One region of the Lysinibacillus sp. GbtcB16 genome, then DNA from elsewhere that is predicted to be linked to it. Evidence: riboswitches for the same ligand, from Rfam matches in the RefSeq annotation. Region 1 holds a riboswitch; the other holds the start of a gene.
The links. A riboswitch is a leader RNA that binds a small molecule or an ion and turns the genes downstream of it on or off. The one in region 1 is predicted to bind S-adenosylmethionine.
Positions count from the first base shown of each region.

Region 2: it holds a riboswitch for S-adenosylmethionine, as region 1 does, so the genes downstream of both, KVT27_RS15580 (methionine ABC transporter ATP-binding protein) here and KVT27_RS20540 (cyclase family protein) in region 1, are expected to answer to the same signal.

Region 1 covers NZ_JAGXJV010000010.1:3,629-7,989, forward strand. Annotated here, with positions in the region: gene KVT27_RS20530 (Cof-type HAD-IIB family hydrolase) at 324-1,139, shown strand; gene KVT27_RS20535 (DedA family protein) at 1,163-1,759, shown strand; gene KVT27_RS20540 (cyclase family protein) at 1,788-2,525, opposite strand; SAM riboswitch class I at 2,614-2,720, opposite strand; gene KVT27_RS20545 (YuzC family spore coat inner layer protein) at 2,819-3,220, opposite strand; gene KVT27_RS20550 (helix-turn-helix domain-containing protein) at 3,371-4,361, opposite strand, start outside.
Region 2 covers NZ_JAGXJV010000003.1:133,744-138,104, forward strand. Annotated here, with positions in the region: gene KVT27_RS15555 (acyl-CoA dehydrogenase family protein) at 1-306, shown strand, start outside; gene KVT27_RS15560 (arsenate reductase family protein) at 489-845, shown strand; gene gcvH (glycine cleavage system protein GcvH) at 927-1,307, shown strand; gene KVT27_RS15570 (toprim domain-containing protein) at 1,399-1,740, shown strand; gene KVT27_RS15575 (thioredoxin family protein) at 1,756-2,067, shown strand; SAM riboswitch class I at 2,124-2,227, shown strand; gene KVT27_RS15580 (methionine ABC transporter ATP-binding protein) at 2,311-3,339, shown strand; gene KVT27_RS15585 (methionine ABC transporter permease) at 3,329-3,997, shown strand; gene KVT27_RS15590 (MetQ/NlpA family ABC transporter substrate-binding protein) at 4,064-4,361, shown strand, end outside.

The DNA of each region.
Region 1 (4,361 bases):
AGAATCAACTCCTTTGCATGCTCTAGAATATTATTTCTTTTGTTCTATTTATACGCAATAGATAATCGTTCAATGTATTTAATTCATTATCTATCATTTTAACAATTCTGTGTTCTTTGGTATACTCCTTTAGAATTATTAAATTAAAAATAATCCTTACATTATTAGTTAAATATCATTAGAAATAAGCTTGTAATAGTATTTATCGGTGTACTTAAAGTAAGTTATATAGTTCGAGCAAATTTTGTCGAATTATATACAATTTATTTCATAGACAATTCGAATTGTATAGTTCAAAAGTTTGATGTGAGAGGATGGAGGAAATGACATATAAAATAGTATTTTTTGATGTGGACGGTACTCTGATCAATTATGAGAATGGCGCTGTGGAAGAAAGTACAAGGCAGGCCATTCATCTACTACAGGATAAAGGGATTCATCTAGTGGCTGCGACAGGAAGGCCGTTGTCCATGTGTGAAGGGCTGAAAAGTTTGGGAATTGAAACCTTTATTACGGCAAATGGGGCATATGTGAAGCACAAGGATGTTGTCATACATAAAATTCCGATTGAAAAGGGCATTGTTCAAAATGTTCAAGCTTTTGCACAGCAACAACAGCATTCCTTAACATTTTTTACAGAACAACTTACGATGAATGCTATACAAAATCCGTTAGCGTTAAGCGCGATGCAAGAGACATTGTCTTTACGTGATTTTCCCGTTAGAAATGACAGCATTATAGAAGAAGAGGTTTTTCTTATGTGTCTTTATGCAGATGAGCAGGCTGAAAAAAGATTAGCTTGTCAATTTTCGAATATATTACGGCAACGATGGCATCCTTATATTGTGAATGTCTTACAGCAGGATGTGTCCAAGTCGATAGCTGTAAAGGCTGTACTAGATTATTTTGAAATTAATTTTAAGGATGCAATAGCTTTTGGAGATGGAGAGAATGATATAGATATGCTAGAGCAGGTTGGTCTCGGGGTAGCCATGGGAAATGGGAGCCAAGCTCTAAAAAATGCTGCAGATTTTGTTACAAAGAAATCTATTGAAGGTGGCATAGATTTTGCTTTACGTCAGCTTCACATTATTTTACGACATATTTGCTTGAGCAATTTTACTGTTATGACTGTATAGAAAAGGTGTTAGGTGGTTGGAAAATGGCGCAACATGTGCAATCTCTAATTGAACATTACGGGTATTTTGGCATCATTGTGATCCTAATTGGAGGCATTGTTGGGTTGCCACTTCCTGATGAAGTATTTTTAACTTATGTAGGCTATAGTGTTTATCGAGAAAGTCTTGAACATATCCCAGCGTTAGTAAGCGCCCTGATTGGTGCCATGGGAGGTATTACTTTAAGCTACTATATCGGCCACCGATTTGGCTTACCGCTCTTGCAGAAATATGGGCCAAAGTTTCATATAACTGAGGAAAAAATTGATTTTACTAAAAAAATGTTTACGAAAGTAGGTCCTTTTTTATTAATAGTTGGTTATTTTATTCCAGGTGTACGCCATCTGACAGCTTATATTGCGGCTATTAATAATTATCCCTATAAAAAATTCGCATTCTTTGCTTATACAGGAGCATTTATTTGGACGTTCACATTTATAACATTAGGAAAAGTATTAGGGGAGAAGTGGCGATTCGTCGGTTACTATTTATCCCATTATAGTATTTATGTCATCTTACTGTTTGTCCTTGTCATGTTAATCGTTTATTATCTATTGAAAAAAAGAAACGTACAAAAGTAAAAGTCGGTATGAGTGTACCGACTTTTTGTTATGGCAAAATGGCAAATGATCGAACAGGGAATCCAGATGCTTTTTCAGGCTTAGGTACAATATTAAAAATAATAGCCCCTTTTGGAGGAAGCTTGTCCAAATTAGTCATAAGCTCAATTTGATAGGTGTCTTGATCAAGGACAAAATATTCTCCATCCAATTTGCCGCTTTGACGAAAATCAGTAGCAGAATCGGTATCAAAAGTTTCATGACCAATTGCACTTACTTTACGTTCCTTGAATAAAAATTGTAATGCCTCCAAGCCCCAGCCTGGAAGATGATTATGGCCATCCACATCTTTATTATTGAAGGCTTCTTTATCGGGCCAACGCTTACTCCAATCTGTTCGCAGTGCCACAAAAGTACCTTCTTCTATTTGTCCATGTTGTGCCTCGAATTCTAGAATATCTTGGACACTGAGCGTAAAGTCATGATTACTAGTAGCCTCTTGTGATTTATCAATAACGATAAGCGGGAGAACTAGCTCCTTTAGCTCTAGTTCATCTAGAAAACGAGTATTTCTTACAAAGTGAATAGGTGGGTCAATATGTGTTCCATATTGTCCGGGGAATGTAAATTGCTGTGCGAAAAAACCGTCATCATGCGAGAATAATGTTTCAAATTTAGCATCTTCAAACATGAAAAAATGAGGTGAATGTGGGCCAAAGGTATGTGTCAAATCGACCCATTGTTTTGATTTTAGTAAGTGCAATGCTTGTAAAAGTTCATTAGACATTTAATTTCCTGCTTTCTAAAAGTAATGGTAAATAAAAAAGAGTCCTCTATAGAAGAGGACTCCCTAAATCATACGTGGGTAGTTCGTCTTCTCATCTTTCAGGCTTAGATTTTGCCAAAAGGAATTAGCACCATACTGATTGAGCTGGTTGCTGAGACTTCATCGGGCCGATCCCTCCGTCTCTCTTGATAAGAAATAGAATATAAGAATTTTCAGAAATAACAGTACAAATACTTTAGCATATATTTTTATAGTTAACAACTTTTATAGGATTACATGGTTAAAATTTTTATTTACCAATTTAAAATTAACGTTACTCTACAGCAATCACTATCCATAAGCTGTATTCTAAAATTATCTGGTGTATAGTTGGTTTCGAATTTTGTAGTGATGCCTGTGGATGTAATCAATTTTTCGACCTCTGTTTTATTTGAAAGTTGTGCAGCATTTTTTAAATCATGGGCAAATTGTTGAGAACTATCAATTTTATCCGTAAGTAATTGTGCTTGTTGCATAATCGCCTTTATCCGCGTAGCTGAAGATATTAATTTTTGTGTATCAATAGAGGGAAAGGGACTATTACTGGTCGGCATTGCTAAATGTTGAGAAAAGGGTCTAGCTACAAGGTGATGGGCCGTTGACGGTATTGGGTAATGGTAGGGGTGAACAAAATACGGATAAGGATTATAATACAATTCAATTCCTCCTATCCAAAAGCTGATATCTTATCTTATGTATCATGATCTTTTTAGGTGTTTGGATAAAGATGTTTCTGTACAGGAGTGTACAACATGCTATGCTACACAAACAAAAGAGGAAGCCATAGCAAGCTTCCTTGTTGTTCTTTAGCCAAGAACATTTAAAACATCATCTATTTTTTTGCTATGTGATAGGATTCCATAATTCATCCAAGTTAAAAAATCGACCTCATAAACACAGCTGCTCTTAACTGCACTTAGGTTTTTCCACATGGAAGATTTTAAAATAGTACGCTCTTCATGCTCATAAATGGAGTGCTGCTTGTCGAAGGTGATGAATAAATGATCCGCGTCTAGCTGTAGCAGCTGATCGGAAGTCAGATGAGCTTTACGCTGATTTAGCGGTATTTTCCATACTAATGGGTGAGGCGTTAAGCCTAAGTCACGGTATAGGATTGGCCCTGTATAACCGCATTCAGGGCCGGCATACAGCGTAATGCCAATCGCTGAAATACGAAGAAATGCCACACTTTGCCCGTAAACGGATTTACCGAGAATTTGTCGAGCCTTCTGTACCTTATCCTCGTAATCCAAGATAATATCTTGCATCATAGCTGTTTTTCCTGTTAAGTCAGCAATTTTAAAGAGGGTCGATTGCCAGTCTTCCCCAGGGTGGTCTAGGTGACAGATTGGGGCTAGCTTATTTAAATGAAGACAAGCTTCCCAACGTTCTATACCGGCATCTAACATAATTAAAGTTGGTTTATAGTGAAAGAGACGATCCACTTCTCCGTACTGTACATCGATATCGGGCACATCCTGCAAACCTAAATAGTCTTGTTTCCCCCACTTGGAATGACTAAATTGGGCAATGGGTGTAATACCTAAAGCTACAAAAAAGTCCTCTAAGAACGGTGCGAATACACGTACATTATTACTTTGACTTCGTCTGTATTGTCCTGGGGAAATACCTACATGCTCTTTAAAACGACGGTTGAAATAATATTCGTTATTAAAACCAATGGACTGACTAATTTCAAATACACGATCATTAGTTGTCATTAATAATTGTTTGGCTTTTTCAATACGTATACTATTTAAATAATGAAGAGGAATCTGCCCCGTAATATCTTTAAAA
Region 2 (4,361 bases), on a different contig from region 1:
GCTAATATCGCTAATCAATTATTTGCAATGGAATCAGCTGTATTACGTACAGAAAAAGCGGTTGCACGTGATGGCGTTGAAAAAGCACATCAAAAATTGCTATACACTCAAATTTTCTGCCAAGAAGCATTTGCTGAAATCGAAAAAGAAGCAAAAGATACAATTCTTGCATCCGCAGATGGTGATGCAGCACGTATGACTTTATCTGCATTACGTAAATTAACACGTAACAATCCATACAACCTAATTACGAAGAAACGTGAAGCATCTGTGAAATTAATTGAAGCAGAAAAATATATCGTTTAATCGTATGAAAAACGCTAGCTATCCGTAAATGGGTAGCTAGTTTTTTTGTTCCAGATAAATTCGTGAAAGTAACGGATAAAAATACAGAACCAATGGATAGACTTACGAAAATGAGCGAAGTTCCACCATTCTAAATGATTATGATGGTATACTACAGAAAAAGACAGCAGAGGAGCATTTTTATGACGATTCAATTTTTCCATTATCCAAAATGTACAACATGTAAAAAAGCACAAAAGTGGTTAAATGATCATGACGTTTCCTATGAAGAGGTACATATCGTAGAGCAGCCACCAACAAAGGATGAAATAACAGCTTTATGGCAAGCAAGTGAACTACCTTTGAAGAAGTTTTTTAATACTTCTGGTATGAAGTATCGTGACCTTGGTTTGAAGGACAAGCTAGCTGATATGACTGAGGAAGAACAGCTTGAGCTACTTGCTACGGATGGTATGTTAATAAAACGTCCCATCGTAACAGATGGAAAAAAAGTAACTTTAGGGTTTAAAGAATCCGATTTTGAGCAAGCTTGGTTATAACCGTTTTTATCCTTGTTTTTATAGGAGAAGTATGGCACACTGAAAGTGAATATATTACATAATTATGGAGGGGTTTTTTGCATGAGCACACCGAAAGACTTACGTTACTCTGAAGAGCATGAATGGGTAAAAGTAGAAGATGGAAAAGTACGTATTGGTATTACGCACTTCGCACAATCTGAATTAGGAGATATCGTTTTCGTTGAACTTCCACAAGTTGGCGATGAAATCAAAACAGATGATCCATTCGGTAGCGTAGAATCAGTAAAAACTGTTTCTGAATTATATGCACCAATCTCAGGTACTGTAGTGGAAGTAAATGCAGATTTAGAAGATAGCCCAGAATTCGTAAATGAATCACCATATGAAAAAGCATGGATGATCGTCGTAGAGCCTGCTGATGCATCAGAAGTTGATAAACTTATGACAGCAGAACAATACGAAGAGATGACTGCAGAATAAGACAAGCCATAATCAAAAAACGTCGGAAACTACCGGCGTTTTTTATTATATAATAATGTATAAGTGGGTATGTCTAAATGGAGGTGGCGTAATGTTCGATGGGAAATGCTTGATAGTAGAAGGACGCTCAGATAAGCTACAAATTGAGCCAATTTTGAACGAGAATGTTACAATACTATGTACGAATGGAACAATTGGAGTGCATCAATTAGAAGAGCTACTCGATCCTTATGAGGGCTGTGAGCTATTCACTTTTTTTGATGCCGATACTTCAGGCGATAAGCTACGTGCATTAATGGACAGACATTATCCTGAAGCAGAGCATTTACGTACAATGCCAACCTATAAGGAAGTAGAAACGACACCACGAAAAGTGTTAGCGACAATTTTACTGCGTGCACATTTTTCAATCCATAATGAATATATTTTGTAAGGTTGCGTGAGATGAATGGAAGAATGGTCAAAAGAGCAGTGGGAAACGACATTACAGTCGGGAGAAAAAGCTGCGTTTTATTTATATACACCGATGTGTGGTACTTGTGCAGTGGCATCGAAAATGATGTCAATTGTAGAACAACTATTACCTCACTTAAAATTAGGGAAAGCAAATATTAATTTTTTGGAGCAAATTGCTATTGAACATCAAATTGAAAGCGTTCCTTGTTTACTTGTTTGTGATGGCGGCAAAGTGATAGAAAAGATTTATGCTTTTCAATCCGTACCATTTTTGTACGAATTGTTAAAAAAATCAATTGACTGAACTTTATTAGCGTGGTAAAGTAACAAATATATTACTAAAACATTAAATATATCGAACTCTTATGAAGAGCGGCGGAGGGAAGTGCCCTATGAAGCCCGGCAACCATCACATAGTGAAAAGGTGCCAAATCACCCAAAGATTTTTCTTTGAAAGATGAGAGAACGGTTCAACGTATAATACGTGACCCCTTCTACTTGTCTATAAGTAGAGGGGTTTTTTTATATAAGAAAAGGAGTATTCGCTATGATACAGCTTCAAAATATAACGAAGAAATACAAAACAGCAAATGGCGAATTAACGGCAGTCAAAGATGTTAACCTTACTATTAATAAGGGTGAAATTTTTGGCATTATCGGCTATAGTGGCGCTGGTAAAAGTACGATGATTCGTTTACTTAATGGTTTAGAGAAACCAACAGCAGGAACAGTAACGGTGAACAATCAAGAATTTTCTTCGATTAAGGGTCAAAAACTTAGAGCAGCTAGACAAAAGGTTAGTATGATTTTTCAACATTTTAACCTACTTTGGTCACGAACAGTTGCAGAAAATATTGCCTTCCCATTAGAAATTGCAGGTGTATCAAAAGCTCAACGGGAGGCGCGGGTGAAGGAATTGATAGCACTTGTTGGCTTAGAAGGTCGCGATCAAGCATATCCATCGCAACTGTCTGGTGGACAAAAGCAACGTGTAGGGATTGCACGTGCATTAGCAAATAACCCAGAGGTTTTACTATGTGATGAGGCAACATCTGCACTAGACCCTGAAACAACAGATGCCATTCTTGATTTACTGGTAGATATTAATGAACGTTTAGGGTTAACGATTGTCCTCATTACGCATGAAATGCATGTCATTCGCAAGATTTGTCATCGTGTAGCCGTGATGGAGGCAGGCGAAATTGTAGAGCGTGGGGAAGTATTGCAGGTTTTCCAGGCACCTCAGGCGGCCATTACTAAGAAATTTGTAGCCCAAATTACAAATACAAAGGAAACACAAGATACAGTAGAACAAATCAAAGCAAATTACCCAACGGGACAACTGGTCAAACTGATTTTTGTTGGTGAAAAAACCGAACAGCCTGTTATTTCACATCTTGTAAAGCAATTCGATGTGGAAGTAAGCATTGTACACGGGAATATTTCACAAACGAAAAATGGAGCATATGGTACGCTCATCGTGCAAATTGATGGGTCGAAAGCAAATGTGACTGAAGCCCTAAGCTATTTAAATACAGTGGAAGTACAAACGGAGGTGATTGCAGATGCTAACTAATCTCTTTCCGAATGTAGACTGGGATAGCATGTGGCAGGCTACGTATGAAACATTATATATGACAGCCATTTCTACAGTTATTACATTTATTCTAGGGTTAGCCATTGGGATTGTCCTATTTTTAACAAGTCCCAATCAGTTATGGGCTAATAAAATTGTTAGCTTTTTAACAGGGTCACTCGTTAACATTTTCCGCTCTATCCCATTTATCGTGTTAATTATTTTATTAATTCCATTCACTAAGTTTTTACTAGGTACAATCCGTGGAGCTAATGCTGCTTTACCTGCTTTAATTATCGGTGCGGCTCCATTCTATGCACGTATGGTATTAATTGCGTTACGTGAGATTGATAAAGGTGTCATTGAAGCAGCTCGTTCAATGGGGGCAAAAACATCCACAATTATCTGGAAAGTTCTAATCCCTGAATCATTACCAGCATTAATTTCTGGTATTACGGTTACGGCTGTAGCACTTGTTGGTTATACAGCAATGGCAGGGATAATCGGTGCAGGAGGTCTTGGAAATTTAGCCTTCCTAGACGGGTTCCAACGAAATCGCCAAGATGTGACATTAATGGCAACTATTTTGATCTTAGTAGTAGTCTTTATTATCCAATGGATTGGTGATTTCATTACAGAAAAAATTGATAAACGTTAATAAAACTGAGGTTATTCCGGTTCTTGCCGCTAACATATTTTCATCAAAATAAAGGGAGTGTCATAAATGAAAAAGTTATTAACAGGATTATTTTTATCAATACTTGTACTAGCTTTAGCAGCTTGCGGTACTGATAAAAAAGAGGATGCAAATTCAGCATCTGGTGATAAAACAGATAGTAAAGAAAACGTTACATTAAAAGTGGGAGCTTCTAATACACCACATGCCGTAATTTTGGATAAAGCAAAACCGATCTTAGCTGAGAAAGGTATTGACCTTGAAATAGAAACATATACAGACTATGTGCTACCAAACCAAGATTTAGAATCAAAAGAGTTGGATGCAAATTACTTCCAACATATTC